3 regions of the Brevibacillus borstelensis genome follow, and region 2 is predicted to be linked to each of the others. Evidence: riboswitches for the same ligand, from Rfam matches in the RefSeq annotation. Region 2 holds a riboswitch; each other region holds the start of a gene.
The links. A riboswitch is a leader RNA that binds a small molecule or an ion and turns the genes downstream of it on or off. The one in region 2 is predicted to bind S-adenosylmethionine.

Region 1: another riboswitch for S-adenosylmethionine. It lies ahead of V5G20_RS25230 (homocysteine synthase); the one in region 2 lies ahead of V5G20_RS11340 (homoserine dehydrogenase).
Region 3: another riboswitch for S-adenosylmethionine. It lies ahead of V5G20_RS04580 (ABC transporter permease); the one in region 2 lies ahead of V5G20_RS11340 (homoserine dehydrogenase).

Annotation. Positions count from the first base shown of each region.
Region 1 is NZ_CP144922.1:5,247,898-5,258,588, forward strand. Features, by position in the region: gene V5G20_RS25185 (cytochrome d ubiquinol oxidase subunit II) at 1-800, opposite strand, end outside; gene V5G20_RS25190 (cytochrome ubiquinol oxidase subunit I) at 822-2,135, opposite strand; gene V5G20_RS25195 (class I SAM-dependent methyltransferase) at 2,511-3,266, shown strand; gene V5G20_RS25200 (hypothetical protein) at 3,930-4,118, opposite strand; gene V5G20_RS25205 (hypothetical protein) at 4,141-4,326, opposite strand; gene V5G20_RS25210 (sigma factor-like helix-turn-helix DNA-binding protein) at 4,339-4,674, opposite strand; gene V5G20_RS25215 (hypothetical protein) at 4,949-5,500, shown strand; gene V5G20_RS25220 (hypothetical protein) at 5,528-6,493, opposite strand; gene V5G20_RS25225 (IS4 family transposase) at 7,195-8,340, opposite strand; SAM riboswitch class I at 8,823-8,927, shown strand; gene V5G20_RS25230 (homocysteine synthase) at 9,009-10,310, shown strand; gene V5G20_RS25235 (GNAT family N-acetyltransferase) at 10,444-10,691, opposite strand, start outside.
Region 2 is NZ_CP144922.1:2,425,362-2,436,052, reverse strand. Features, by position in the region: gene V5G20_RS11365 (ABC transporter permease) at 1-573, opposite strand, end outside; gene V5G20_RS11360 (ABC transporter ATP-binding protein) at 570-1,697, opposite strand; gene V5G20_RS11355 (ABC transporter substrate-binding protein) at 1,710-2,018, opposite strand; gene V5G20_RS11350 (extracellular solute-binding protein) at 2,069-2,785, opposite strand; gene glpK (glycerol kinase GlpK) at 3,026-4,519, opposite strand; gene V5G20_RS11340 (homoserine dehydrogenase) at 4,621-5,871, opposite strand; SAM riboswitch class I at 5,957-6,071, opposite strand; SAM riboswitch class I at 6,175-6,286, opposite strand; gene V5G20_RS11335 (saccharopine dehydrogenase family protein) at 6,914-8,116, shown strand; gene V5G20_RS11330 (polyamine ABC transporter substrate-binding protein) at 8,246-9,391, shown strand; gene V5G20_RS11325 (amidohydrolase) at 9,407-10,691, shown strand, end outside.
Region 3 is NZ_CP144922.1:967,829-978,519, reverse strand. Features, by position in the region: gene V5G20_RS04590 (ABC transporter ATP-binding protein) at 1-719, opposite strand, end outside; gene V5G20_RS04585 (ABC transporter permease) at 733-1,680, opposite strand; gene V5G20_RS04580 (ABC transporter permease) at 1,685-2,617, opposite strand; SAM riboswitch class I at 2,734-2,838, opposite strand; gene V5G20_RS04575 (multicopper oxidase family protein) at 3,265-5,388, opposite strand; gene V5G20_RS04570 (hypothetical protein) at 5,419-5,955, opposite strand; gene V5G20_RS04565 (response regulator transcription factor) at 6,099-6,797, shown strand; gene V5G20_RS04560 (sensor histidine kinase) at 6,787-8,118, shown strand; partial or broken gene V5G20_RS04555 (zinc-binding dehydrogenase) at 8,401-8,817, opposite strand; partial or broken gene V5G20_RS04550 (TetR-like C-terminal domain-containing protein) at 8,812-8,921, shown strand; gene V5G20_RS04545 (Fic/DOC family protein) at 9,167-9,751, opposite strand; gene V5G20_RS04540 (hypothetical protein) at 10,097-10,384, shown strand; gene istB (IS21-like element helper ATPase IstB) at 10,359-10,691, opposite strand, start outside.

The sequences.
Region 1 (10,691 bases), 2.7 Mb from region 2:
ATCACGAGAATGAACGCCCAGCCGTAGCTGCGCTTTTGCAACTGCAGGGCAAGCGCACCGCAAAAGCAGGCAAAGGACAAAAGGAACAGCCAGCTGATGTCCATCATCTTGTCAAAATGCTCCGGGTTGTGCCGGTGAATGGAAAGGAACACCAGGAAGCTGGCGAAGATCGTCGGCAGGCTCCAGGCAATCGCAAAGGAACGAAGCAGCTTGACCGCGGCTGTGTCTTTTGCCCGGTCCGCATAAAAGGTCAGGAAGCTCGCGCTGATGTACAGCACGCTCACCAGCGCAAGGGCTACGACCGACCACGAATACGAGCTGGTCAAAAGCTTGCCCATATTCAGGACGATTTCTCCGCCAGCCATCTGCTCGATATAGCCCCCTTCGGAAATTGTCAGGACCGTGGACAGGGAAGCCGGGATAAACAGCCCGGTCACGCCGTAGACGAACAAGTAGGCCGTGCTGTTGCGCGCTCCGTAATGGGCAAAGGCGTAGAACGACCCCCGGAGCGACTGCAGGACGAGAAAGATGCTGCCCGGTACAAGCAAGGCTGTTCCGTAGTAATACGCCGTATCCGGGAAAAACCCGATGAGCCCGACCATGAAGAAAATCAAAAAGACGTTCGTGACTTCCCACACAGGCGACAAATACCGTTCAATGATCGCGTTGACGATATGATCCCGCCGCGTGACTTTGCAGAAAAACGAGAAGAACCCCGCTCCGAAGTCAATCGACGCAATAATGATATAGCCGTACAAAAAGATCCACAGCACCGTAATGGCCAATGTTTCCAGAGCCATGTCGCATACCCTCCCTTCCCGCTACTTCAACTCGGCTTCAATCGGCTTGTTCTTGAACATCCGCTTCAACACAAGCGAGCAAACGATGGCCAAAAATGCGTACAGAAGACTGAACATCACCAGCATCTCACCGACGTTGTCCGCCGTCGTAGCCGCGTGCTGCGTTTTCATGTAGCCGACGAGAATCCACGGCTGCCGCCCGATCTCCGAAAAAATCCAGCCCAGCTCGATGGCGAGAATTGAAAGCGGCGCTCCCCAGAAAATCGCATGCAACAGCGGCCTCGGGACGTTCCCCTTTTTCCAGCGGCGAACAGCAAAATAGAGAAGCGGCACAACCAGCATGTACATCCCGATCGCCACCATGCCGTCAAAGAAGTAGTGGATAACCAGAGGCGGCCAAAGCTCGCGAGGAATTTGATCCAGCCCCATCACTTCGCCGTTTGGCGAACCGGTCGCGAGAATGCTGAGCGCATAGGGCAGCTTCACGGCTCCCTTCACTTCAAGCGTCTCCCGGTCCAGAACGCCGCCAAAGATCAGCTCGGCCTGCGGCTTCGTCTCAAAGTGCCATTCTGCTGCCGCCAGCTTGGCCGGCTGGTATTTGGCCAGGTACTTTCCGGCAAAATCGCCGTACAGGGCCGTCCCGAAGGAAAAAAGCAGCGCCAGGGCCACCGTGAAGTGAAGCGCTTTGCGGTAGTACTCGTGACGGTTGCCTTTGAGCAGCTTCCATGCAGCGATGGCGGCAAGGATAAAAGCAGAAGTTGCATACGAGGACAGAATCATGTGCCCCGCCTTTGTCGGCGTAGCCGGGTTGAACATGGCCGTGAGCGGCTGCACGTCGACGATAGCGCCATTTGCGAGCGTAAAGCCCTGCGGCGCATTCATAAACGCGTTCACCGTCATGATGAAGAAGGCAGAGGCCGTCGAGCCAATCACGACCGGGATGGAGAACAACCAGTGGATATACGGATTTTTAAAGCGGTCCCAGGTATACAAATAGATCCCCAGGAAAATCGCTTCAAAGAAAAAGGCAAACGTCTCCAAAAACAGCGGCAGCGCAATCGCCTCGCCGGCCACCTTCATGAAGCTTGGCCAAAGCAGGCTGAGCTGAAGCCCGATACAGGTGCCTGTCACGACACCGACCGCAACGGTCACGGTAAAGCCCTTTACCCAGCGGCGGGCCATCAGCGTGTACATTGGATCTTTGCGCCGGATGCCCAGCCATTCGGCAATCGAAATGATTACGGGAATGCCTACGCCCATAGCGGCAAAAATGATGTGAAACCCAAGCGTCAACGAGGTCAAGATACGAGCCAGCATCGTGTTGTCCAGTTCCATACGTTGTCTCCCCTCCCGAAAACAACATTTTCACAGTGGTTATATGTGAATGTGATCACAATCCTCTTTATCATATGGCTTGTGCATGCATTATGCTGTGAACAACGAAGGACGAATTGGTTACGGAAAAACGGCGAATTGGTTACGAAAATAAGGCGATGCTCGGTCATCGGCCAAAGCGCCTCTGCTGTGGTATGATTTGAAGCAACGAAACGGAAAAGGAGTGGTTGGGATGTCCGCATTTTGCACGTGCTCTTTTACTCGTATTCAAGAGGGATGGGGATCATAACTTCTTGTCTTCATTCAGAAAATTGTTTCCCTGTCCCCTCTTCATCTGAATGAACAGAAAGCAGGACAAACAGGGGGAATTTGATCATGAGCATGGAGATTTTCTTTGACATTCACAGCAATCTGCCCCGGGAAGGCCCCGGAAACAATGATTCGACCCGAAAAGCTTTTTCGTATGTCAAAAACATTCCGGGCGATGCTCGCATTCTCGATGTTGGCTGCGGTCCGGGCATGCAGACCATGGAGCTGGCAAAGCTTTCGGACGGCCCGATAACGGCAGTCGATACGCATCAGCCGTTTCTGGACGAACTGGCCCGGCGAGCTGCGGAAGCAGGGGTTTCCCATCGGATAACGCCTGTAAATGCCTCGATGTTTGCGTTGCCCTTTGAGCCTCTTTCCTTTGACGTGATCTGGTCGGAGGGAGCGATCTACATCATGGGCTTTGGCGAAGGGCTGCGGGCATGGCGTCCTCTGCTGAAATCAGGAGGATACCTGGCTGCAACAGAGCTTTGCTGGCTTCGGGATGAACGTCCTGACGAAGTGGAGCGGTTTTGGGCTGAGGCTTACCCGAGCATGAAAACGGTTGAACAAAACCTGCGGATAATCGCTGAGGCAGGCTACACCTTGCAGGAGCATTTTGTTCTGCCGGATTCGGCCTGGTGGGATGACTACTATGAACCGATGCGTGAGCGGATCAGTCATCTGCAGGATCGGTACAAGAACGACCGGGACGCGCTCGCGACGCTGAAAGAAGCCAGCCGGGAAGTTGAGCTGTACCGAAAGTATTCCAGCTATTACGGCTACGTGTTTTACGTGATGCAAAAGAGCGATTCAATCGACTGAGATGATCGCTGTTTGTAACAGACAAAGGGAAAGCCTCTAGCTCTCCTCTTTTTTCTCAGGCAACTTGTCCCAGATGACGATGTTTAGCGTGGCGATCGGTTCCAAAAAAAGCGCCCAAATTGCCAAGCGCTTGGCAATTTCTACGCCACAAAAAACGAAGAAAAACGGAGCTAGAGCGAGATCGCACTTTTTTGACCAAAAAACCCATTTTGTTCACGCCTGGCGGACAATTCTTATCGATCGCCAGGGCGTTAATTGCCGAAAACGGCAAAAAACGGCCGAAAATGGAGATTCGAACACAAGGTGACATAATACCGATATTTATTCAGCACCCTAGCGTAACTGACACAAATTTATGTAAGAAGATCCAGCATAGCGAAGCTTTTGAAAAAACCCCTTTGTCAATAGAGATTGAACTGTGACCCGTAAGATGGACACTTTAAAAAAGTGACCCTCTTGCGGGTCACAGTTCAAAAAGGGGGGATTAGTCATTTCTTCATGGTTTTCAGTTCTTTACACAAACGCTGCTGACTCATCAATACTCCAAACAGTGTAGCTCCTGACAGAAGAAGTAAAACTGTTATGATTGTGGCCATGTTCATTTCCTCCTTATCATTTGATATAATTGTGAGCAGAAAGAAATCGCCATTTTCTTTCTGCTATTTATTTTTCCAGGGAAGGATCGGATACTTCGGATTCTTCTTTTTTTTGACTTTCTTGCTCTTTGTTAGCTTGTAAGGACACGTTTACTATGTCCCGTATTTGAATGGTTAAACTTACATGTCGGTAAATAATGCAGATGGCTAAAACTGCAACAAGTCCAGCAATTATGGTGATCGTTGTTTCATTCATCCTTCCTCCTCCTTTTCTCTGATCATGATGAGATCAGTTCCAAAACTGCTAAATGTAAACTTTGCAGACTATCTTCGAGTGGCATACGTATAAACCACGTCATTTTTTCTAGTTCGGGTTGTAAGTATTTTAGTAAGGCTTCCTGCGCTTCCCGATTTCCTCGTTGCGCATCATGCACCAATTTGCAAAAAACATCATCTTCCAGCATTACGTTCCTCCTTTAGGCAAAGACAATTTTTTTATGAAGTCTTTGTAATCCTTGTACTTTGCAGGCGTGGAGTCGAGAACGGGAGATACGGAGTTCTTGCGCTACTTCACGTTCCGTTCTCCCTTCAATCACCACTCGTTGAATGATGAACCTCTCACGTTCAGGTAAGCTGTTGAGCAGTTCTTCGACAAATAACTGGGAATCAATCGAGTCGTGGTACGGAACTTCCTTGTGATCGTCAAGGAACATTTCCCGCCGATACTGCTTTTTGGCTTGGTATTGTAACTTCCAAGCCGTCCGTTTGATCTGCTGAAGAAATTGAACTTTTGTCCATGTCTGTTTTGGCATAGAATCCCCCCACCTACTAGGTACAAAAAGGGGGGTTTTTGCTCACCTTCTCTCTATAAATTTTTATAAAAGCAGGAACACACGTTCTATTTTACCAAATTTTATGTGATTAACCGAGACCTTTTTCCTGTCACTAGTAGAATATTTTTGGGGAATATTGGTTTGTAAACAATTCGAATTGTCACATAAAACAATTCTTTTCATTTGTAACTTTTTACCTTTTCCTGCGTCTAAAAAGGTGAGGCTACAAAAAAGGATATGGAGGGTGTTTCATTTGAAAAAACTAGCGTTCGTTCTTCCTGTTGCTTTATCCGTTACACTTGGATGGTCAGGATCAATTTCCCCCGTTTTTGCTGAAACGGTTGCTCCAGCACAAGCTGCACAAAAACAAGGCACTATTGAGCATATGAAAGTAGTACGAGTTGATGGAGTTACCATTGCCGTATATGATACTTGGTTTAATCCAAAGAACGGATCGCAACGAAACGACTATCTTTACTTCTATGAGGATACTAGGGATATTAAGAAAGATACCAGATTCAGTAACGAGGAATCTTCTTTGTTTCAAAGAACAGCTAACAATTATAAAGATAAGCGTTGGACATCCGTCGAGGCTGTAGAGTTGAACGGAAAACAAGTGGAAGTGTTAAAGGCGAATAATAATGCAAAGGGTAACCCTGCTTACCATATGGCCTATATCGACAAATCTACTGGTATGCCAATAAAAGTAGAGGACTATAACAGCAATAACGAAGTTATGGCGGTCTATCTATACTTTTTTGATTATGTTCATGAAATAGGTGACAGGTTTATAGAGGAAAAGTAAAAAGCGCGATTTCTCGCGCCTTTTTTATTACGATCGGTAGAAATCTTCAATTGCATCTAGCAGCCCCGGAGTTCCCGTCACAACTTCAAGCGTATTTCCGTAAAACACGATTGGCACATCATTGATAAGCGGGCTAAAAGTGTCAATGTAATCATTAAAGATTGCCCTCTTGCTCTTGTTGAAATCGCTATCGCCTTCCATGTTCACACCGATGAAGGCCGTAGCGGATGAGCGTTTACCACCAGCAACTGGATCTCCATATACGTCCACGACTTCATCATTACGGGCACTCCTATAAACCAAGTTCACATTCTTATCAGGAGCCGAGTGATAATATGTTGCTGGTTGAATACAAATAACATCAAAAATATTGGTGCGATTAGCGATAACTCCTATATTGTGAGCAATATTTTCCCTGTTTGCACCATAGCCATAGTACGGGCACCACATAAAGTATCTTTCATAAGTGTTGCGAATACGATAAGACAGATCATTCAACAGTTTCACCATCGGATTTGAGGTTGGTCTGGAACTGTCAAGTTTCTCCTGAATCGGATAAATGGCTTCTGTACTGAAGTAAAAACCTGCAAAATCCTTATCCCAATATGTTTGTCCCAACCGATCAACGATTGTACTTTTCACTTGTTTCATATAATCTACATAGTCAGAATAGAATTCGTCCGCCTTCTCGATAGTAGATGAATTGTTGTGAAGCATAGGGAGGGAAATGTACATTTCCTCTCCAGCAATGTCTGATCGCTTCCACACTCTTAGAAAATCCTCCAAATAGCTAATGGATTTCGAAATGACTTGCGCTCGATGTGATTTAGATTTCAGACGATCAAACCTCGTGCTTGCATCATCCGGGTGTCCGAGGTGAATAACATACACGTTAAGCCTTCGACCGTCGAGTGCGTTAAGCATACTTGTAGTTACGTTATAACCGTCGCCTGTATAAATGTGTAATCCTCGAATGCGGTTCAGTGCTATCATAATGCAAAGTCCTCCTTGTTTTTGTAAGAGATAAACGACTTTTTGACCGGTCATCTTGTCGCTTTCACTTACTAGGTAAAATACAAGGAAATTTGCTCACTCTTTTTTTTTGAACAGGTAAGGGATTGGCGTGGAATAATTGATCGACGTGAGGGGAAAAAAGTGAGGAATAAAGGTGAATTAGTCATGTTCCCCTCCAAAACTCAGCTACCGCATTATTCTGAGGAACTGGAAAAAGAGAAGGAAGAAAACGACAAATTTATCAGGGACCTTCGTGTTAGGGTTGAAGATATCATGAAAAGACAAGAGCTATGCAGGCCATCTTCACGAGAACAACACCAATAGGCCAGGGGAGCTACTCCCTAGCCTCAACACAGGATATTGTGCATATGTATACCTATACCTGCCTCTCGTTATGGCCCGTACGCAGCCATCGACCGGTGCAAAAATGCGCAAGGAAAAGCATCCATCACTAGGGCGCCCACTTCGAACAGGAACCTTGCAGTAACGGATTCGCCAAAATCAACTGAATATATTCAAACATTAGCGTTGCATAAAAAATGAATCCATCTATTGTCAAATTATTCTGAATGACATTTTCAACTTTACAACCAAAAACGAGAACAGCCAAGCAAAAGGTAGCCACTATCCATTTGGTAGTTTTATACATTTATTACAACATCGACAACAACAAACAACACTTACTTCCTTTTCTGTCGCCCTCTGGATGTTCGTTTGGATTGGTAATCCATTCTGCCTATCCATTGTTCAAAGGTCTGCCAGAGAAACACTTTGAGCCATCTACTGATTTGCAGCAGACTGTGCTGACTGTTTCTTTCCAGCTTTACAAGAAGCAACAAGCAGTAAGCAATGAGAGCGAGAAAAACTTGATTCCAGACCGCATTTTCACTTGTTCCATAGAACGTCTTGATCTTTGCGTGTTGTTTCATCCATTTGAAAAACAGTTCTATTTGCCAGCGCCAACGGTAGATGTCGCTCAATTCTTCTGCTTCTAAGTCGAACCGATTGGTGATGATTCGAATACGATTTCCTTTCGAATCATGCGTTTCAATCAGTCGTAACACATTATCCACCCGTTTTTGTGGCGTTCCAAGAAGGATCATGGAGTCGGATAAAACGGAGCTTTCTGGTGGTACTTTGAAAGTATACAAATGACGAGTTTCCGCGTTATCCTTGAGACGTGAAGCAAAAAAGATGCCCTGATCGGTATACTCATCGAACTTTTCATAATCCACGTACCCTCGATCAAAGACGTACATGGCTCCGATCTCATCAATCAGCGACTCCATTTGGGTGCGGTCATTGGATTTGGCACAAGTTAGGGAAATCTTTTCAGGATAGACATCCTCCTGGCTTGCGAAAACGAGACGAAGATGAATTTTGATTCCTGCCTTTGTTTCGCGAAAGGTTGCCCACTTATACTTTTGCAAACATAATCCAATTGTAGTGGAATCAATGATCTTTATGTGTTTTCGAAGAGAGCAGGCTTTTCCAGAAACGCGTTGAATTTGCTGGACAAGGTCGACAAAAACTTCTTCAAGCAAAGCAGGTTCTACCCGATTGTTTTTTCGACTAAGCTGTGCGGGGCTGATCGATGACAGTCCTAATTCTTGCTGAAATTTCTTTGATAGAACATCGTCAGCAATGGCTCGAAGCCCTTCGCGTTGCTGAAGTTGGGCATGTAAAAATAGGAGAAGATACGCTTTTGTCGTCAGCTTCTTCACGTACTTGTCTTGATCCGTTTCGTCAATTCGTTGTTGAAGTTTCATAATATTGATGGGTGCAACCCATTTACCAAATGAAGAAAATAGGGTATTCTTGTCCATGAGCTATCCTTTGCGTTGGATTTGGACAGGAACTACCTGACCTTTCCAGTGTAAAGGATTTTTTTGTTCCCTAGACAACCAAATACCAAAGATTATGTGTATTTTGAATGATGGGAAAAGATTAATGCAACGCTAGTGATATTCAAAGCAATAAAAAAAGCCGGAGGCCTGTGCTTCCGCTCCGATTTTTTCCTTGCGCCAGTCCCGCATTGATCAAGGACAAGGTTTCCCAGCCTACTGCAAACTCATTTTCCATGGCTCTTTCCTTTCCTCCTTATTGTTGCTGTGAGGAAAAACAAAAAGCCCAAGAGCGTACACCACCCGAAACAGCTCCTCCCCACCCTCCAGATGCAGAGAAAAGACCATACGATAGCAGCGCTCTCGAAATCAAAGAAAAACCACCCATTTAGTCGGAAATTTGATTGACCTTCCGAAATTGTCCCCTTATAATACCAAATAAGCGCTATAAGAAAATTGCAAACATTTCATCAAGAGTGGTGGAGGGACAGGCCCGATGAAACCCGGCAACCTGCGCAAGGACGCATGGTGCCAAATCCTGCAGAATCGCTGATTCTGAGAGATGAAACCGCCCGGCATGTCCGAAGCCTTCCCCTCTCAGGAGAAGGCTTCGTTTTCTTTATATCTTTTGACGAGAGGAAGAGATGCCCATGTCAGACCAGCAACAGTGGAAACCGGAAACCCTTGCCCTGCACGGCGGCCAATCCGTCGATCCTGTGACAGGATCGCGAGCAGTGCCGATCTACCAGACGACGTCCTATGTGTTCCGCGATACGGAGCATGCGGCCAACCTGTTTGGCCTCAAGGAGCCAGGCAACATTTACACGCGGATCATGAATCCGACGCAGGATGTATTTGAACAGCGCGTTGCCCTTTTGGAGGGCGGGGTCGGGGCACTTGCCACTTCGTCCGGCCAGGCTGCGATTACATTCGCCATCCTGAACATCGCCCAGGCGGGTGACGAGATCGTCTCCTCCAGCAACCTGTACGGCGGCACCTACAATCTGTTTGCCCATACACTGGGCAGACTGGGGATCAAGGTTCATTTCGTCGATCCGTCCGATCCGGAGAATTTCCGGGCCAAGATCAACGAAAATACGAAAGCTCTTTTCACCGAAACAATCGGAAATCCGCGAATTGACGTCGCCGATATCGAAGCGATTGCGGCCATCGCCCACGAAAACGGAGTTCCGCTGATCGTAGACAATACGTTTGCCACGCCGCTGCTTTGCCGACCGTTTGACTACGGTGCCGATATTGTCGTTCACTCCACGACCAAGTTTATTGGCGGACACGGCACCGCGATCGGAGGAATCGTCGTCGATTCCGGCAAGTTTGACTGGAACAACGGAAAGTTCCCCGGGTTGACCACACCGGACCCGAGCTACCACGGCGTCGTCTACACGGAGGCTGTCGGACCGCTTGCCTACATTATCAAAGCGCGCGTGCAGCTCCAGCGCGATATCGGCGCGGCCGTGGCTCCTTTCAATTCCTTTTTGTTCCTGCAAGGGCTGGAGACGCTTCACCTGCGGATTGAACGCCACAGCCAAAACGCATTGGCGGTAGCCCGCTATCTTCAGCAGCATCCCGCGGTCGAGTGGGTCAACTACCCTGGCCTGGAGGACAGTCCTTACCACGAACTCGCGAAAAAGTACCTGCCGAAAGGAGCGGGAGCAATCCTCACCTTTGGCATTCGCGGCGGTGTTGCCGAGGGCAAAAAGCTGATCGAGTCGGTGAAGCTGTTCTCCCATTTGGCAAACGTCGGCGATTCCAAGTCGCTCATCATCCACCCGGCTAGCACCACTCATCAGCAAATGAACAAATCCGAGCAGCTTGCTGCCGGTGTGACCCCTGGCATGATCCGCATTTCCGTCGGTACGGAAGCCATCGACGACATCATCGCTGATCTGGAGCAGGCACTCCATGCGGCGGTAGCGGTCAGCAAGGTGTAGCTGAACATTTAACGAGCCGGGAACAGCCTTTTTCCTGAACCCGCCATAGCAAAAGGGACGACCCTCTGTCGCGAATGACGCGGACGATGGTCTTCCCTTTTTCCTTTTCCTTGGCAGAGGGGCCAAGGTGAGCTCAAATAGATTTATAGTAAAAAACAGTTGCATGCAATTCCCCATCCGCCGATCTGGCGTAGTCAGGGATGCGGCCCGCTTCCTTATATCCGAGTGAGGCATAGAGCAGGTTGGAAGGATCTCCTTCTCTCGTGTCGAGAACAAGGAGCGTCCGCCCCGCCTGCTTCGCCCTCGCCTCCGCTGCTTGCATCAATCTGCGGCCGATTCCCTTGCGGCGATAATCCGGATGGGCCATCAGTTTGGCGATTT
Region 2 (10,691 bases):
GAAGGCTGCCACCATCGGCCACAGGGCGTAAGGAAAGAAGTAGAAGACCTGTACGAGCACAATCCCGAGCATCGACTGGATGTCAAAAAGCACGCCTTCCCCGCCCAATGCTTGGTAGATGTGATTGACCCACCCCGTTTTTCCGAACATCAGCATGAAAGCATAGGACGAAATAAACGTGGGTACGACCAGAGGAATTGTACACAGTGTGGCAAAAAGTCCTTTGAACGGCATTTTCGTCCGCGCAAAGGCGTACGCAATCGGAATGACAACGATGGTCACAAGCAGTGCTACTCCGGTACTCAGCTTCAGGCTGTTCAGGAGGGCATCAAAGTAGCCCTTGCCCTCAAACAGCGAGGAGTAGGCCTCCAGAGACACATTGGACAGCTTCTCGATTGTCTTTGCCAGCGTTTTTTGGCTGACCAGGCTGCCAAACAGGTTGATCGGCTGGCCGGTAAAGCTGACGAGCAAAATCGAGAACAACGGAACCAGGAGAAACAGGAAGAAGAACAAGTAGATAAACCATTTCAGGACCGTAAACCCGCTCAATGATTCGAGAAATCGCTTTTTCATAGGATCACCACTAGATGAGGATCGATGGAAAGATAGACCTTTGTGCCTGGCGGAAGCAGCGGCGTTCCTGCTTCAAACGTCTTGTCCACTTCGATCTGCATGTTTCCGACCTGTACGTCATAGCGAATGCTGGGTCCAAGGTAGGTAGACATGGTGATGGTACCCTCTATCGATTTATCACCTGCATCGACCGGTTCTCCGGCAGCCAGGCGAATGCTTTCAGGGCGAATGATTACCTCTACATCTTCACGTTTCGCGGAAAAAGCCGATGTGAGCAGTTGCCCGCCTTCAAGCTGAATGACTGTACCGCTTGCCTCCGTTCCTTTTACCTTGCCCTTGAAAATATTGGACGAGCCTACGAAATCCGCTACAAAAGTGGAGCCCGGATTGCTGTACAGCGCGGTGGGCGTGTCCACCTGCACCAGCTTGCCTCCCTGCATAACTGCGACCCGGTCAGCCATGCTCATGGCCTCTTCCTGATCGTGTGTGACAAAGATCGTCGTAATTCCTACTTTTTGCTGAATCCGGCGGATCGTGACCCGCATGCTGTTGCGCAGCTTTTTGTCCAGGTTGGAGAGCGGTTCATCCATCAACAGCACAGCCGGCTCCATGATCAAGGCCCGAGCCAGCGCCACCCGCTGCTGCTGGCCGCCGGAAAGCTGTCCCGGCAGCCTGTCGGCCAAATGACCCAACTCTACGAAATCCAGTGCATCTCTCACCTTTTTTTCTGTCTCTTTGTCCACCCTGCCCAATTTCCGATTGAGCATATTGCCGAGGACTGCGAGTTTGGTGCCAAAGCCGCCTTGGTAGAAACGGCGCACCTGCAGGCTGTAGGCGACATTTTCAAATACATTCAAATGAGGGAACAGCGCATAGCTTTGAAAAACCATTCCGCAATTGCGCTGGTTGGCGGGGACGTTGCTGACATCGCGGTCCCCGATAAAAATTTTGCCGGATGTGGGACTTTCAAACCCGGCCACGCAGCGCATAGTCGTCGTTTTTCCGCAGCCGGACGGGCCGAGAAGGGCGAAGAACTCGCCCTCCCGAATGTCCAGACTGACGTCTTCCAATGCGGCGATTCCGTTAAACGATTTGTGCAAGTTCTCAATTCTGACCGACCCCATGGAAGAACCTCCTTATTGGAATTTTTGCCGCCATTCGTTGCGTACGCGGTCGTAGTTTTGCACGACCCAATCTACGTCGAGCTCCTGTGCATGCGGGATGACCTTTTCCAGCGTGAGCGGCGTTTTCGATTCAACCTCTTTGGAAATCGGGATATGGTACCAGTTGGCAAGCGTTTGCTGTCCTTCCTTGGACAACAGGTAGTCGATCAGCGCTTTGCCGCCGTCAGGGTTCGGTCCATCCTGGACAAGAGATACCGGGTTGACGATGACAGGAGTTTTCTCAGGAACGATAAAGTCCACCTTTTCCCCCTTTGCCTTCATTTCGTATGCCATGAAGTCAAATGCGATCGCGACATGGGCTTCGCCTTTGGCTACCGCTTTTCCGGGCGCCAGCCGGAGTCAGGCATCGCGCTCATCTGATCGACCAATTTTTTGAAGTACTCCCAGCCTGGTTCCTCCCCGCGCTCCATCAGTTGGCTCAGAACCGTAAGCGTGGCTGTTCCGGATGCTGCCGGGTTCGGCATTTGGAGCTTGCCTTTCCATTTCGGGTCCAAGAGGTCGTCCCATGTTTTCGGCGCTTCTTCCGGTTTTACCAGGTCGGTATTGTAAACAAAACCGAGGACGAACACCTCTGCTCCGATCCATTTCCAATCCTTGTCGCGGATTTTGATCCCGTCGCGCACTTCCGGCCAATCCTTGATCGCTTCAGGCGTATAGGCCGTAATAATATCCTTGTCCTTCGCCGACTCAAACGGCAGGAAACCGCCTCCGCCATACCAGACATCCCCCATCGGATTGTCCTTTTCGGCAATCATCTTGTTCACCAGAACGTTGGTGCCGGCGTACTGAATGTTAACGGTCGAGCCCTTGAAAGCCTTTTCAAAATTCTGACCAATTTCTTTGGTCATATCAGGTGTCTCAGGCGAGTAGAGTGCAATTTGACCCAGTTCTTTTGCGGCACCCGAACCCCCGCCAGCTTCTCCTTGGCCCGTACTGGATGAGCCCGTATCCCCCGAGGAACACCCTGCTACTGCCACCGTCGACAACAACGCCGCGGTCGCTACGACATTCAGCCACTTTTTCACCATTTGTCAGACCCCTCTTTCTATTCGTGTTCATTTTTCTGTTGATCGAATAGGTTTGACGATAATGAATAAAAAGAAAACCCTTACGTATATAAACACACTCCTCCCCTTAAAAGGAATGTGTTTACGGGTAAGGGTTTTCTCCGTTTTCTCCGCCTAACCGTATTTCCGTATGTTTTCGTGCTGCACGATCAACTTTTCTAAAGTATAACCATAGTTTTCAATAACTGTCAATGAAAATGCTTACACAAATGCTGCCGCAGCCCGGACAGCCTTTTGCCAACCGGCATATAGCCTGCTGCGCTCCGTCTCTTCCAGTCTCGCCTCGAATGAGCGCTCAACCTGCCAATTGTGCGAAATCTCCTCTTTGCTTTTCCAAAAACCGATGCCCAACCCGGCCAAATAGGCGGCACCGAGCGCCGTCGTTTCATGTACGCGCGGACGCTCGACGGTGACACCGAGAATATCGCTTTGAAATTGCATCAGGAACTGATTCGCTACGGCACCGCCGTCTACGCGAAGCTTGCTCAGCGGAATGCCGGCATCTGCTTCCATGGCTGCCACCACGTCTCTGGTTTGGTACGCCAGCGACTCCAGTGTGGCCCGGATGAAATGCTCTTTTTTGGTTCCCCGGGTCAGTCCAAAAATCGCGCCGCGGACCTCGCTGTTCCAGTAAGGAGTGCCCAAGCCCACAAAAGCCGGGACGACATAGACGCCTTCGGTGGATGACACGGCCGTTGCGTAGCGTTCGCTGTCTGCCGAGGTTTTGAGCATGCGCAGGCCATCCCGCAGCCATTGGATTGCAGAGCCTGCGACAAAAATGCTCCCTTCCAGCGCGTACTCCACTTTTCCGCCAAGGCCCCAGGCGATCGTCGTCAGCAAGCCATGCTCGGAGCGAACGGCTTGTTCTCCGGTGTTCATCAGCAAAAAACAGCCGGTGCCGTATGTATTTTTGGCCATGCCCCGCTCGAAGCAGGCTTGCCCGAACAAAGCGGCCTGCTGGTCTCCTGCAGCCCCCGAGATCGGAACCTCGACGCCAAAGAACAAATCCTTGTCGGTTACCGCATACACCTCCGAGCTGCTTCTCACCTCAGGCAGCATCGCACGCGGGACATCGAGCAGAGCCAGCAGCTCATCGTCCCACTTCAAATCAAAAATATTGTACATGAGTGTGCGCGACGCGTTGGTATAGTCGGTCACATGCGCCCGGCCGCCGGACAGCTTCCAGATCAGCCACGTGTCAATCGTTCCGAACAGGAGGTCGCCCTGCTCCGCCAAAGCGCGGGCGCCTTCCACATGGTCGAGAATCCATTTTACTTTTGTGCCCGAAAAGTAAGCATCGATCAGCAGACCGGTCGTATCCCGAAACAATGGGTCGTATCCCTTGCTTTTGAGCTCTTCGCAAATTCCCGCTGTCTGTCTCGACTGCCAGACAATTGCGTGATAGATGGGCACTCCGGTATGCTTGTTCCACACCACGGTCGTCTCGCGTTGATTGGTGATCCCGATGGCTGCCACTTCCTGTGCCGAAACATTGTGGCTGGCCAAAACCTCGCCGATTACGCCGACGACCGATGACCAGATGTCCAGGGCATTGTGCTCTACCCATCCTGGCTGGGGAAAGAGCTGGGGAAATTCTTTCTGGGCCATCCCGACGATGCTTCCTTGCTTGTCGAACAAGATGGCCCGGGAACTGGTCGTCCCCTGATCGATTGCGAGCACATACTTTTTATCCATGAGCTTCCTCCTTCTACCGCGGGATACGGGCACCCTTTTTCTCCTCTATTAGGGGTGAAACCGGATGCGGTCTATATCCCGAAGCATTGGGCCGTCTCCGCTCACAACACGGGAAACACTTCCGCCCTGATGCCGAAATCGCGGTGCAGCGCCTTCTTGTGCTCCTCTGCAAAACCGCTGGCAATCATGCCGATGCGCAAGACGCTCGCCCAGTCATATTGTATTCGCTGTTTTTCCACGAGAACTCCTGCCCGATCCAAAAAATGCGTGACTTGATCAGGCGTTCCCCGCAACGCTTTACTTTCCAGATAGCAAAAGCACCGCTTCTCCCCGGCTTCCCGATTGCCTGCCGGCTCGCTTTCCTGCCAGACCGGCTGAGGAGTGAAGCGCTGGGTCAGCAAATAGGCCAGATCCTCCACCACAGCGCTTGCTGTCGGAAGCTCGCCTGCCCCTTTGCCCATGAACAAAAGGTCGCCGACGATATTGCCCGACACCTGCACGGCGTTGTAGGCATCCTGCACCTGCGCGAGTGGGTGATCCAGCGGCAGAAGCGTTGGACGGACGGAAAGCTGTAGACCGCCCCCGGCCTTGGAAGCCTTGGCCAGCAGCTTGATCCGGTACCCCAATTCGCGGGCGAGGCCGATCTGTCCGAGGTGCAGCTTTTCAATCCCCTGCCTCTCGGCTGCATGCAGCGGTAGCGATTCACCAAATACGAGCTGGGCGAGGATGTACGTTTTGTACAAGGCATCCCAGCCCTCTACGTCCGAGGCGGGGTCCGCTTCGGCGTAGCCCAGCTCCTGCGCCTGCTTCAGCACTTCGGCGTAGGGAAGCTTTTCCTGTTCCATCCGCGTCAGGATGTAATTCGTCGTCCCGTTTAAAATGCCGCTGACCGATACGATGTCATTAGTCCGGAGAAACTGGCGCAGCACGCCGAGAATCGGAATCCCTCCGGCTACGCTGGCCTCGTACGCGAGCTGAACGCCGTGCCGATTGGCTAGCCGCACCAGCTCCGTTCCGTGCTTGGCAAGCAGCTCCTTGTTCGCGGTGACGATGTGACAGCCCTTTTCAATCAGTGCACGGACATAGCCGTATGTCGGCTCGACGCCGCCCATCACCTCGACGACGATGTCCACGTCTGACGCCAGCACTTCTTCAAACCGGGTCGTGATCAGATTGTTCTCAATCGGTACAGACCGCTGCTTTTCCGCATTGCGGACCAGCGCCTTGACCACCTCGACACGTCTGCCCAACCTGTCCGACAGCTTTTGCTGCTGAGAGCGGATCGTTTTCAAGACGCCGCCCCCCACCGTCCCTACGCCAAGCAATCCTACTTTTACCACACTTGCACTCATGTACTCCACCTCTTTTTCTCATTTCAAACATAAAAAAGGCCTTCTTCCGTTTAAGAAGAAGGCTCGCGAGCTACAGGGGGCCTCCTTCTCATCTGCCAAGACATACTGCTGCTGTCTTGCAGGAATTGGCACCTTGCCACAAACTGCGTGACGGTTGCCGGGCTTCATCGGGCCAGTCCCTCCACCTCTCTGGATAAGAAAGAAGTTATGAAGTTGCGATAACTCAAAAACATTTGATCATACAAATAAAAAACCTTCTCCCGTTAAGAAGAAGGTTGGCATCCGGAATGGACGTACTCCCGCTTCTTATCTGTCAAGACTGTCATCAGTCCTGCAGGAATTGGCACCTTGTCACAAACTGCGTGACGGTTGCCGGGCTTCATCGGGCCAGTCCCTCCGCCTCTCTGGATAAGAACAGTATTTTCCTGTTGGCAACATTGTAAGGAATTCGGTTTGAGCCGTCAACCAGATATTTCCGACATTTCATCTTCGGACGATTCCTTTCATTTTTGAAAAGAAAGGTTTCTCATTTTTAATAAGGTGTTCTCATGCAGGTGATGGCGCACCAACAGACATTTCCAGCACTTTGTTTTGGTTTTTGCTTTCTCAATAGTGAGAATAATGGTACTGCCGATGCTCCTTCATACTGCACAGGAAGCAGCCGGTCATTTGGTATCATTCTTGCATATATTTTCAGAAAAGTCAGAGTATAATTCCCTCTTTCCATTCGCATGGGACGTCGGGTGCGTCGAATATACATGAATAAAAGACGCTCCACTCTGACTTTTTCAGCAGGAAGGAGGTGCTTTTTTTGAGTAGGCTGCTGCCTGTTTTGATCCACGATCGTCCCACTTAGCTTCGGTTTCTACTATGATCTGCCCGTGTGCAGAAGGAGGGTGTTTGGATGAGACTTCGTCCGCGTGAACCAATCGATGTTGCGACACAAGTCGCGGTATTTCCTGCTACGATCGATCTGCATTTGCAGAAATGGCTGTTTCGAATGCGAAGATAGAACGTTTTCCAAAAATGGAAGGAGGACTCTATGCGAGTCGCTATTTTAGGAGTTGGCGGTGTAGGACAAGTAAGCGCGTGTGAAATCGTGAAATCGAAGTATTTGCAAAAACTGGTGCTGGCAGATATATCGATCGGCCCGGCTGAAGAGCTGGCTGCCGAGCTGCGCCGGGAGACGGATGTGGAAATCCAGGTAAAACGTGTCGACGCACGCGATGTATCGAGCGTCCAATCTATTTTGACTGACATTGACGTACTGCTGCATATCGGCTTGCCGGAAAACAACTTTGAAGTGATGAAAGCGTGCCTGAACACGAAAACCCATTATATCGACACGGCTTCAAGCGGCCCGCAATGGCTCCGCAAGCAGCTAGCCTGGACCGATAAATTCAAAGCGGCAGGCATTCTCGGAATCATGGGGCTTGGGTGCGACCCCGGCTTCTCCAACATCGCGGCGCGGTACGCTGTGGATCAGTTGGACGAAGTCGATGAGATTTTGATTCGCGACGGCGACAATTCCGTCGTCGACTACGACGGCTTCTGCTCCTTCTTCAGTCCGCAGACAGCCATTCAGGAGTGTTTGGCCAAACCGAACTTCTGGACGGCTGACAAGGGTGAACAATACTTGCCTACTCCCTTTGCCAACAAAGAGGAGTTCGAATTCCCCGAGCCGATCGGCTGGCTGGACTGCTACAACGTGGAGCACGAAGAAGCGACCACTCTTGGCGAGACGATTGGCCGCGCAAAAGGGTGCAAATACGTGGACTTCAAGTACGCCCTCCATCCCGACTTTGTGAATACCCTCAAGGTGCTGAGCTATCTGGGACTGGACAGCGACGAAGAGATCGAGGTCAAAGGCGTCAAGGTAGCGCCGCGCGATGTAGTCGTGACGACCATGCCGAAACCGGCCGATCTCGCCGGAAAAATCCACGGATACTCCTCCGTCGGCGCACTCGTCAAAGGCAAGAAGAACAACAAGCGAAAAGAAGTTTACGTCTACACGATCGCCAATCACGATGAGGTTTACTACAAGACGGAATTTCAAGCAACGATCTGGCAGACAGGCATCCCGCCGGTCGTCGCTGTCGACATGATCGCTGAAGGATTGTTGACCACGACCGGCTGCATTCCGCCCGAGCTGATCGACCCGCTCCCCTTTTTAGAGCGGTTAAAGGCTCGCGGCATGACTTGGGATGTGATTGAGAAGACTGCCCCTCTCAGGCAAATATCGTAGTACGTAACTTGAGATATAGAAAAAGATCGGGATTGGCAGCTGTTGCCGCTGTCCCGATCTTTGTTAAATACAGATCGGTACGTTTCTTCCGATTCATCAATCCTACATGAAACGAAGGTGAAACCTCTCATGATGGAGAAAAAGCGGACAAGCCTGTTCATGCTCATCTTAGTCGCTGCTCTGGTTCTGTTGACCGGATTGACTGGTTGCGGAAGCAGCTCTGTCCAGCCGGGTCAGCAGGTCCAGGGGAATGGCGCTCCCTCGTCGGGAAATGAAGCTGCCAAAGCGGGCGGAGACAGCCAGGCAGGATTGTCCAAATCGCTCAACCTCTTTATCTGGTCGGAGTACATCCCGCCAAGTGTTCTGGAGGCATTTGAAAAAGAGTACGGCGTAAAGGTGAATATCAGCACCTACTCCTCGAACGAGGAAATGTTCGCCAAACTGTCTGTCAATTCTTCGGGCTATGATCTTGCCGTCGCGAGCGACTACATGGTAGACTTGATGCGCAAACAGCAATTGATGGAAAAGTTGGACTACTCCAGCATCAGCAACATCAAAAACGTCGGTCCGGAGTTTTTGAAACGCTCCTCTGATCCCGAGGGGGCTTTTTCTGTGCCGTACATGTGGGGAAATGTCGTGATTGCGGTCAATGCGGACAAGGTTTCCATCCCCATTTCCGGTTACCGGGATCTGCTTAACCCAAAGTTGAAGGGATCGCTTGTCGTACTCGATGACGCCCGCTCGATGATCGGCATCGCCAATCAAATGCAGGGCAAGTCACTGAATGAGACGGACCCCGCCGTACTGGAAAAATCGAAAGAGCTGCTCAGCCAATTGATGCCCAACGTAAAGGCTTTTGACAGCGACAGCCCGAAGACGCTGCTCGTATCCGGCGAGGTGGCGGCCGGCATCGTCTACGGTGCCGAGGCTTCGCTAGCCCGTCAGGAAAATCCGGCGATCAAAACGGTACTGCCCAAGGAAGGCATGGAGCTTTGGCAGGATAATTTCGTCATTCCCAAGGGCAGTCCAAACAAAAAAACGGCAGAGACATTCATCAACTTCATTCTTCGCCCGGACATCAGCGCCGAAATCTCCAAACATTACCCGTATGCGAATCCGAACCTGGCCGCCCACGAGCTGATCGACAAGGCCGTTTTGGAAGACCCCGCCGTCTATCCGCCGAAGGAGGACTTGGCAAAAGGGGAATACATGGTGGACATCGGGGATGCCGCCAAGCAGTATGACCGGATTTGGTCGGAAATTAAACTTGAGTAAAAAGGTGGATGACGCGTGAAACGGACAACCTGTTTTCTGGCAAGCCTGCTGCTGCTCGGTTCCCTGGGCAGCTATGGCGCAAATGCTGCACCTCTGCCTGCGGACAAGCAGGCCGATCTGATTTTGCAAAATGGAGCCGTTTACACGGTGGACAAAAACCGCAACTGGGCGGAAGCCGTCGCGGTCAAAGACGGGCGCATCCTTTTTGTCGGAACCGATGCCGATGCGAAAAAATATGCCGGCCCCAAGACCGAAGTCGTCGATTTGAAAGGAAAAATGGTGCTGCCCGGCTTCTTCGACAGTCACACTCACGCCAGCGAAACGGTCAAGCAAATTCATTCTGTCGATCTGTACGGCAAGCAATCGGTGGATGAATATTTGCAGGCCGTGCGCGAATTCGCCAAAAAGCATCCCGATGCCAAAGTCATTACCGGTATGGGCTGGAGCAACCCGCTGATCCCGGGCAAAGGGCCGAGCAAAAAAATGCTCGATGATGTCATTTCGGACATTCCCGTCGTGCTCACTTCGGAAGACGTTCACTCTGTATGGGCAAATTCAAAAGCACTCGAGCTCGCCGGCATTACCAAGGATACGAAAAATCCCGAGGGCGGCGTAATCGAACGGGATGACGCCACGGGCGAACCATGGGGGACGCTCCGCGAAAAAGCCGTTGATCTGATCGCCGACGTGGTTCCCGAATTTACTGTCGACCAGTATATGGATGGCATCCTGGCCTATCAGGAAATGGCAGCAGAACGCGGTGTCACGACAGCCCACGAGCCAATGATCGGCGGTCCCAACGTTCTGGCCGCCTACAAAAAAGCCGAGGAAAACAACAAGCTGACCATGCGTTTCCGCAATTCCTTCCTGGCTGATCCCGGAAAAGGGCCGGAACAGCTCCAGGAGTTCATTAAGGAACGGGAGAAAAACAAAGGACCGCTCTACCAGACAAACAGTGTCAAAATCTTTATGGATGGCGTAATCGAAGGCAGCACAGGTTATTTGTCCGAGCCTTACGAACATATTGATTCACATGGCGAGCTTGTCTGGAGGCCGGACAGCTACAAGCAAATGGCAGCGGCCATCGACAAATCAGGCTTTCAGGTTCATGTTCACTCCATCGGAGATGCGGCCACTTCGATTGCGCTGGACGGACTGGAAGCGGTGCAAAAAAGCAACGGCAAACGCGACTCCCGCCATCTCATCACCCATCTCCAGCTTGTCAAGCCGGAGGATATCAGCCGCTTCAAGGCTCTGGGAGTGATCGGAGTTCCTCAGCCGTTCTGGTTCTTTAAAGAAC
Region 3 (10,691 bases), 1.5 Mb from region 2:
ACCCGGCCGCTCTCCACCACTGCGCCCGCGTACATCACCGCCACATGGTCGGCTACCTCTGCGACTACGCCCAGATCGTGGGTGATCAAAATGATCGATGTGTTCAACTGCTGCTGCAGCTCCTTCATCAGCCGAAGGATCTGCGCCTGAATGGTCACGTCGAGCGCCGTCGTCGGCTCGTCGGCGATGATCAGCTCTGGATGGCAGGCCAGCGCCATGGCGATGCCGACACGCTGCCGCATGCCTCCGCTCAGCTCGTGCGGATATTGTTCATACCGCCTCGCCGCCTCCGGAATGCCCACCCTCTCCAGCAGCTTCAGCGTCTCTTCCTTTGCTTCCGCCTTCGTCTGCTTTCGATGCTTGATCAGTCCTTCGGCAATCTGTGTCCCGATTTTCATCGTCGGGTTCAGCGAGGTCATCGGGTCCTGAAAGATCATGCCGATCTGCGAGCCGCGAATCTGCTGCCACTCCTGTTTCGTCAGCCGGGTCAGCTCACGCCCGCGAAACCGGATGCTGCCGCTCTTTACCTGGCCGGATCGGGGCGGAATCATCCCCATCAATGCCCGGGCAGTCACGCTTTTTCCGCAGCCGCTCTCTCCGACAATGGCCAGCGTCTCTCCCTCCCTCACGGAAAAGGACACCCCTCTCACTGCCTGCACCTCTCCGCCGTACGTGCGAAAGGAGACGCGCAGCTGGTCTACTTCCAACAATGGCTTCACGATGAACTCCCCCTCATTTCCTGATGCGCGGGTCCAGCGCGTCCTGCAGACCGTCCCCGAGCGCGTTGCACGCGAACATGGCAAGCGAAATCATGAATCCCGGAAAAAACAGCCGCCACCACTGCCCGCTCAGCACAACCGCCAGCGCGTCGTTGGCCATCGTTCCCCAACTGGCCGTCGGCGCTTGCACGCCCAGACCGAGAAAGCTGAGAAACGACTCGGCGAAGATCGCATGCGGAATCGTAAAGGTCAGGTTGACGATGATCACGCCAATCGTATTGGGCAGCAGATGCCTGATGATGATTTTGGCATGGGAGGTGCCCAGCTTTTCTGCCGCCAGCACAAACTCCTGCCGCTTGATCTGCATGAGCTGTCCTCTGACCAGGCGGGCCATGCCCACCCAGCCGGTCAGCGAAAGCGCAATAATGATCGTGGCGAGTCCCGGCTCCAGAACGACCATCAGCAGGATCACCACCAGCAGATACGGGATGCTGTAGAGAATTTCAGCCAGCCGCATCAGGATGTTGTCCACTCGGTCACCCAGCCTGCTCCTTCCTGCCATGTATCCGGAAATGCCGCCGATGCACACACCGATTACCAGGTCGATGGCCGCCGCCACCACACCGATAAACAAAGAGATGCGGCCGCCCATCCAGGTACGCGCCCACATGTCCCGGCCCAGATCGTCCGTTCCAAACCAGTGCTCGCCCGAGGGCGGCAGATTCCCCTGCGTCAACGACTGCTCATGCGGGCTGTGAGGAACGAGCATCGGTCCGAAGATCGAGAGCGCCACCACCGCCGCGAGCAGGAAGAACCCGAGTATCGCCAGCTTGTTGCGGCATACCCGCTGCCATACCTCCTGCCAATACCCGAGGCTGGGACGTTCCCGCTCTTCCCCGGCAAGCCGGCTTGGGTCGACAGGTCGAAACAGCGAATCCAGTTGTGTTGCCTGATTGGCCATAACGCTATCTCCCTCCGCTCGTCAATCTGATGCGCGGGTCAATCACCCGGTACAGCAGGTCGATGATGTACAAAGTAAAAATGAGCACAAAGCTGTAAAAAACAGTCATTCCCAAAATGACCGGATAATCGCGGTTAAAAATGCTTTCCACGAAGTATTTGCCAAGCCCCGGAATGGCGAAAATCTTTTCCACCACAAAGGTTCCGGTCATCAGGTTGGCAAACAGCGGACCGACAAAGGTAAGCACCGGCAGTATGGTATTGCGCATCCCGTGTCTGACGACGATGGAAAAGGTGCCAAGCCCTTTCGCCTCCGCCGTGCTTATGTATTCCTGCTGCCAGACTTCCAGCATGCTGGCTCGTACGAATCGGGCGATAATGGCAAGCGGCCCGATGGCGAGCGCAAGCGTCGGAAGAACCGAATGCTCCCAGCTCCCCCAAGCCGCGACGGGCAAAAGCTCCCATTTGACCGCCATGTATTTGATCAACAGCGGTGCCAGAATAAAACTGGGGACGGAAATCCCGACGATGGCCGCGAACATGGACAGAAAATCCAACGCCCGGTTTTGGTAGAGCGCCGCGACGATTCCGACTGTGATCCCACCTGCCAGCGCGACAAGAAACGCCTGGAGCCCCAGAACAGCCGAGGCGGGAAAGCCCTCCGCAATCAGCGTGTTCACGTCCCTTGTCTTGGACTGGATGGACGGCCCCAGGTCAAATTGCACCAAGCCTTTCAGATAGAGCAGGTACTGCATAGGGATCGGCTCATCCAGGTTGTACTGGGCCCGCATGTTTTTCACGACTTCTTCCGGAAGCATTTTGGCGTCAGACGCGAACGGGTCGCCCGGAATCAGGTGCATGATCACAAACGTCACCGTGACAATGATCCACAGCGTAACCAGCATGAGAAAGCCACGCTTGACCGCATAATGAAGCACGTTGTTTCCTCCTTTGTGCAATTGTAATACTAAGTAAATAAATACGAATACTATGGATTATACATACAGAAAGCCCCTCTCCAGAAAGAAGAGGGGCGATTTGTACGGTTCCCACCTTCTTATCTCTCAGAATAACTCCGCAGGATTTAGCACCGTAAGGTCCATCAGACCAAGGTTGCCGGGTTTCATCGGGCCAGTCCCTCCACCACTCTCGATAAGAATGTTTTATGAAGTTAAATTTCATTCACTAAATTCTTTTTTATCTTATCATTTTACTTGGATATGTCAATGCGGTTTTAGTGCATTTGATTTTTGTTTATTTGTTACAGCTTTCATAGAAATGGACAAAAAAATCAATTTACGAGATCTGACGATAGTTACTTTCTATCTTACTGGAATGTAATAAATATAAAAGCAATAGTGATCAATAGAAAAAGAACAAATAATATCCCAAACACTATACATGTGTTTGCTGCTTTTTTAAAACTTGTCAAATTGGAGTTATTCAAAGACTCGATAGAACTAAAGAAACTTTTCAATGCTCCTATTAAAAAAAGAAATGTAAAGAAAGAAAATAAATACAGCAATATCATCACTTTCCTTTCTTTCTTAACCTTATATGGCATTATCATCATGGAGTCAATCGCCTAATCCGGCAAATTCCCAGTCCTCGTCCCAACTTCATAAGAAGCCCGCACATGATCATACATAAGATGCAAAATCATGCCGGTCGCCGCATGATCCAGGTTATGGCAGTGGTCCATCCACATGCCCGGATTGTCCGCGACAAATGCGACCTCATACGATTCGCCGGGCAGCACGTTTAACGTATCGGTAAGCCATGGAGTCTTCACCTTCTCGCCGTTCTTCTTCAAAACCGTCATATGATGCCCGTGCAAGTGCATCGGATGCTCGGTCAAGCTTTTATTCACAAAGGTCGTTTTGACGCTATCGCCTTCTTTGACGACAAAAGTCGGCACCCGGGGATACACCTCTCCATTGATCGTCCACAAAAAATGAAACGTGCCGTTGTAAAATCCCATCTCGTTTCCGAGAATCATCTGGAATTCCCGATCGAATTTTTTCGCTGCCGTGACGTCATTTGTGACGGGCTTACCGTAATCGGACGGGTCGAACTCGGCAGATTCCGCCTTGAAGATCGGTTCCTCCGGAGGGGTTTCGGTATAAAAAATGATGCCAGGATTGCTCGTGTTCTTGTAATCGCCGAGTTTAAAGAGAACGGGACGGTCCGGCATCGTGAAGGTCACGTCGTATCTGCCGCCCGAACCAAGCCGCAACGCTGTTTGATCGGACAATGGCTGCGGGTCTTGAATCCGCATCCCGTCAATGCTCGTGATTCGGAAATCGGTCCCCTGCAGAAGATATTTTTGTGAAAGCTTATGCGTATTGATGATTCTCAGCTTTACTTTCTTCCCCGGCTTTACCTGCTTCGTTTGCCAACCGTCTTCTTTTCCAAAGGCATGTTTATACCCTTGGCTGGTCGTCCAGCGATGGTTGATGACGGTAAACTGTTCGTCAAAGGTTTCCGCGTCCTGCTTCGACTCGACAATCAGCGTGCCGAAAAGCCCTTTCACCACTTGCTCCGACGCTTGCTGATGAGAATGGAACCAGTACGTCCCTTCCTGCTCGGCCCGAAACTTGTAAGTAAACGATTGCCCCGGTTTCACGACATTTTGCGTCATCCCCGGCACGCCGTCCATTGCATTCGGCACGTTATAGCCATGCCAATGAATCGTCACTCCGCTATCGATATCTTTATTGATCAGCTTCACTTCGACCATATCGCCATGCTTCACCCTGAGCTCGGGAGCGATTTCGCCGTTATACGTCCAGGCATCGATCACGGCTCCAGACGCAAGCGGTATCTTCTCTTGCTGTGCCACCAGTTCGAACTTCACATCGGCAGGAGCGGAAATATCTCCGGTCAGAGCTGCTACTTCAACTGTCCCCGTGCCGGTTTGATGATGAGCGCCATGCTGCTCATGACGATGATGCCCGGAGCCTGCAGACATCCGTGTAGCCGCGCCGCCCCCTTCGTCAATCCGGTCGTGATTCATCATGTCGGATGCTTCCGGCAGCTTGGAGGCTTGCACTCCCGCCAGTACGTTTGATACAAGGATGGCGATTGCGACCACGGCGGTTAGCGTACCAGCAGCAACGAAGTTGACCATCCTGTAAACAAGCCCGCGCTGAAGCGGTTCCCCCCGTACAACCTTCGCGTACCTTCTTCTTGCAAAAATCGCCGGCACAAGCAAAAGGAGCGCAACCAGCATCATCCGTTGAACGACCTCAAACGGGCCGGGCAGAACAGGCTGGGCAAAGACGGTGCTGAAAGCAGCAATGCCGGATGCGAGCGCTGCCGCATAAAAGGACAGCAGTACGGATGGATGAGCCACTGTGCGCAACGCTTCCGTCGTCGGTGCATCTCCACCGGAGTCCCGCAAGCTTTTTAACCGGGGCCATACCGTTACCGTCAAATACAATTGAGAAAGCAACGTCAGCGGGATAATCGCTTTGACCGTTCCCTCTACAAACAGCCAGCCGCTCGTAACGAGTTGGCCGATGATGATCGCGTACCACAGAGCACTCAGAAGAAGCGCCGCGCCACCCACCCGCAGAAGGAAAGCTCTCCTCTTTTTCAAGCTGTCGCTGGTTTGCGAGTAAGGAAGGCCTGTTGCCACAATACCGGCGATCCCCCACAACAGGGTCATACAGATCGTAAGCACGATGCTGGAAATGGTTTCAAACATGGTCTCCCCTCCTCGTGATCGGATGCTTCGTCATTTTGCCGCTTCTTGCTTGGGCTTCCGGACGATCGGCTTGATTTTTCCAAACGGTTTGAAATAAGAGATCGCCGTCATAAAGATCAGCGAGACGATATTGGCAATGGCTCCGCCAATCAATGAATAACTAGTGTTCAGGAAGGCAGCATCGCCGAGCGCAAGGAATCTCTCCTGTTCGGCGATCCGAACGATTTGAGACAACCAGTCTGCCATATACCCGATGCCGAAACCGATCAACGATACAGTCAGGATCAGCTTAATCAAGATCCAGTAATGCTTGAAAAGCCCCCAATTCGTCCAAACGGACAAGACAATGCCGGTGAGCAGCGCGACTACAGCGGTGTACCGGATGAAGACAACATCGACCAAATGCATATTGTCCAAGGTGTAATACAGCTGCTCGCCGTTCTCCGCCTTCAGCATATACATACCGAGCAGCAGCATGACCATCGCTCCGCCAAGCCAGCAGACGACCGAAAGCACATGGATGATGATGAGCAATTGCTTTTTCCTGATCGACAATTTGTAACCCATACTCCAATCCTCCCTAACAGCTTCTTTGTTAGCCATCCTACCAACGAAATGTTGCGAACTTGTGGTGAACCTATTTACACATTGTGAGGGCCACAGATATCCGATAAAGTTGGTATTAAATGGGCAGTACTGGGAGGTTGAAAATGGGGAGTAAAGTTCTGATCGTAGAGGATGAAATCAAAATCGCATCGCTCATCGAATCGTTTCTTCAGAGCGAAGGATACGATTGTCTAACAGCGATAGATGGCAAAACGGCCCTGCAGCTCTTTGCAAAACACAAACCGGATATTGTGCTCCTGGACTGGATGCTTCCGCAAATGAACGGACTGGACATTTGCCGGCAGCTCAGACAGATCGGCTCTCCCGGCATCATCATGGTCACGGCCAAATCCGAGGAAACCGACAAAATCGTCGGCCTCGAAATGGGAGCGGACGATTACCTGACAAAGCCTTTCAGCTTGAGGGAGCTTTCCGCCCGAGTCCGTTCCCTCTTGAGACGGATGAACAGAAATGAAAGCGACGGGTCCGGCAGCGTGCTGCGAAGATGCGATTTGACGATTCACGAGGACAATCTGCAGGTGTTTAAAGGGACAGAGGAGCTGCATCTCACTCCAACCGAATTCAAAATCCTGCACCTGCTGGCGTCGAAGCCCGGACGGGTGTACAGCCGCATGCAGCTTCTGCAGCACGCTTTCGAGGAGGAATTTGTCGTCGACGAACGGACGGTAGATTCCCATATCAGCAAGCTCCGCAAGAAAATAGAGAACGGCGGCCGGACCTCCGACTACATTCAGACGGTATACGGATTCGGCTACCGATTCGGAGCGGAACATGAAAATTAGAACCAAGCTGTTCCTGACGATGAGCGTAATGATCGTGCTGCTCCTGCTTTTTCTGCTCGGCGTCACGCATGCACAGTTTTATATTTCTCGTGATTTTGCTTATCTGGAGGATAAAGCTGCTTTTGAATCACTAAAGAAAGAGTTCGAACAATTCTATAGGGACCACGGCAATTCATGGGAACATGTCGGCGATGCCAGGTTTGAGTATTCCGCCCCCTTTGCCGGAATCGTTTTGTCTGCAGATGGAAACTTCCTGTATCAGCAAGGAAAACTAAGCGCGGATGAACTACGCAATGACGGCTACAAACTCGTGCTTGCCTCGGGTGACAAGAGGATCGGCAGGCTGTACGTGATGAACGACAGTCAGTTCAAGACGTATGAGTTTAAGAAGATGTGGTACGGCATACTGCCCAATATCGGCATCGCTTCCCTGCTGTTCACCTTTGTCGCGGCTCTGCTGACCATCTTTTTGTTGTCCTGGAGACTGACAAGCCCTATCCGCAAAATCATCGCGGGCATCGAGGCCATCAAAAAAGGCGACGCTGCAGCCATCTTTCCGGAACAAAGGAAAGATGAATTTGGAGCGATTGCCAAGGCTCTTCGGGAGATGAACGATTCGCTGGCAGCCGCGGAACGAACCCGAAAACAGCTGATGTCCGATGTCGCCCACGAATTGAAAACGCCGCTGATGATCATTCAAGGGGAATTGGAGCTGGCTCATGAGACCGGGGCCCCCCTTTCTCCGGCCAAGCAAGCTTCCCTTCTCGATGAAGTATTGCGGCTGTCGCGTTTGGTCCATGATGTACTGGATTTGTCCAGGCTTGAGGCCGGCATGATGGAACTGCACCCGCGAACGGAAAACCTGGTCGTGTTGTTGGAGGATGTCACGGCGAAGACCCGGTTTATGGCAGAGGATAAGCACATACAGCTTTCCGTGCACGCCGAAGAAGAGAATATTCCTGTGTCGGTTGAGAAATCCCGGATTCTCCAAGCGCTGTATAACATCCTGTCGAACGCCATCTACTATACGAATCCCGGCGGCCAAATCCGCCTCCATGCGGAAACCGTACACCTGCCCGACCGGCAGCAGCCATACGCCTGTATCCGGGTGGAAGACAACGGGGTCGGCATACCCGAAGCGGATTTGCCTCATATCTTCAACCGCTTTTATCGAGCGGATCATTCCCGTGCCCGCCCGAGCGGCGGGACAGGTCTCGGGCTCGCGATCGCGCAGCAGAACATCGTGGCTCATCAGGGGTGGATTGAGGTGGAAAGCGAAGTGGGGAGAGGTTCTGTGTTCAAAGTCTATTTGCCGATGTGACGGATGGAGGCAATCTTGTGACAGACTCTGATGGCTGAACAATATCATTCCGACAATGAGGGCCGAGCAAAAACTGCCTATATTCAGCATGTTGTCGACCTGGCTCGAACTAAGCAGGGACTCCCTCTTCAAAAAGTATGGGGATAGTTGCTATCACCCCCGTTCCACTCCCGCTCCATTAGACATTCCTGTCCTCAGTTGAGAAAAAGGCAGCCGATGAACTTGTCGGCTGCCTTCGTGTCATTATTCAGCGATCGATACCCGTTAGTTTCCTGTAAGACGCGTAATGGAGTGTTCGGCGCAAAAGTCGAGCATTTCCTGCGTTTCGCGAATCCCGCCGATCATCGATCCAGCAAACGACCGCCGCTGACCGATAAGAGACAATACATGAACGGACAACGGCTCCGCCGGGGCACGGACGTTGACCAATGTACCGTCCACTGCCAGCAGCGATAGGTAGGCGTTCAGATCGATCTTCGCGCTGACTGTATTTACGATGAGGTCAAACGAACCAGCCAATTTTTTAAATGTCTCTGGATCGTTCGTGGCATAATAATGGTCCGCGCCAAGCCGCAAACCGTCTTCTTTCTACTTTACTGTTTGTGATAAAACCGTAACCTTTGCCCCCATGGCATGGGCGACCTTCACAGCCATGTGTCCAAGCCCCCCAAGTCCAACCACAGCTATCTTCTTGCCGGGAACGCCTATGTAGGGGTAATTGAGTGGTGGATCGAAATGAAATGCCGTACCCGCCGCAAGTTATGGCCAAACAAGTCGGGGTTTTGTTAGGGAGAAGTCTGTAGTTGATATATAACAAGAGCGTCCTCGGTAATTGCCGGGACGCTCTCGATCTTTACTCAAATTTGTTTTTACACCGGAAATGCAACGCTACTTATTTGTTTTCCTCCAAATCATTATGAAACGATCCTGTCCGTGAACGTAATAGCTCGCGAATCTAGAACCACCGGAGGCCTCCGGCGTAGCCCGTTAAAGTTGAGCCCGATCTACGGCACACGGGCCGATGCGGCGCGGCGGGAAGCCTCGCTGGTTATTTTTTCGTCAAAACCTTTTTCATAACGTCTTTCAATTCCGAATCATCTCTTGGAGAAAGAATCATTGCATGAAGTATTTTCGAGCCTTCAACTTTTGTCCAATCTATCTGATACCCAGCTTGTAAAGCTAAGCATCGAATAAACTCGCGCTGAGTTCTGCCGTTTCCTTCCCGAAATGGATGGAGGACATTAAGTTCGGTTAGATAGTAGGTTAGCTTGTCCACAAAGTTATCAAAAGGTAATTCCTTCAGAAAACCTTCTTGCTGCAGTTTGTTTAGCAACTCATCGGTTTGCTCATGTAAGAATCGTGCCGTGGCAAAACGGAAATTGCCTTTTGAAATGTCTTCGTCCCGTATTTTGCCTGCAAAGGGGTAAACATCTCTAAAAATAAACTTGTGGATATCACATAAATGCTTTTTATCGAACTTTCCTTTTAAGGGTCTTAGATAAAGAGCTCTTAATCGCTCAACTGTCACCATTCGTTCAAATGCATCAAGCTGAGCTTGTTCTTTAAATCCGGGAAGATTGATCAATGCTTCACTGCCGGGGTAACAATACATAGAATGCGCTTGTTCATCCATTTTTTGCGATTTCCTTGGCTCGTGCTAAAAACTCGCTATACGTCATTTTCCCCTCCGCACGATCCAACAATAAACGATCTTCCTGCGGTGTTAAAAAGAGCCCCTCAATCTCCAAGGACGCTTTCGCATTTAATAGAGCACGTCGCAACTTTTGCTGTGAGTATCTTTTCAAGACGATCACCCTTTGTTTATGGCAGACTAAAAATGTAGGTTATGGCAGTTAATTTATGCAGACCCGTAGGGGCTGCATAAATTAAAAAACCACTTGCCAACATCCCCTTATCAAAATACACTCCTGTTGGGCATTACAGACGACGGGAGGTATAAAGTTAGGAGATGTTAGCAGTGGCAGAAATTAATTATATCAGGCATGAGGCAAACAAAAAAGGGCGAGCTTATAGCAAGATTGCCAAACAAATGAATCGTGATTCAAGGACGGTTCAGAAGTATGCAGAAATGGATGATTTCAATCTACAAGAAAAGCCCAAGCAAATTCGAAAAGCTAGAGGTGTGAATGTCAACCAAAATGTTGACCACAGTGCTCATCAAAAAATTGACCACCATGGCAAAAATCAATCCACCCGTCGGGTGGGTAACTTTTTCATGATCACGATCTTTGAATGCTCTGTTTAAAGCGATAACTGTCCCCATTCATTGCAAAGATGTGGGCACGATGGGTAAGCCGATCAACCAGGGCTGACGTCATTTGCTCATCTTTGAAAATCTGTGTCCATTCCGTAAATTCCAGATTACTGGTAATGATCATGCTTCCTTTCTCATAGCGGGCCGCACAAAATTGGAATAATAACTCCGCCCCGGTCCGACTGAGAGGGACAAACCCGACTTCATCCAAAATAATCAAATCTGTTTTCAACCATTGCCTCTCTAGCTGGAGAATTCGCTTTTGGGACTGAGCTTCCATAAGCTCATTGCATATTTT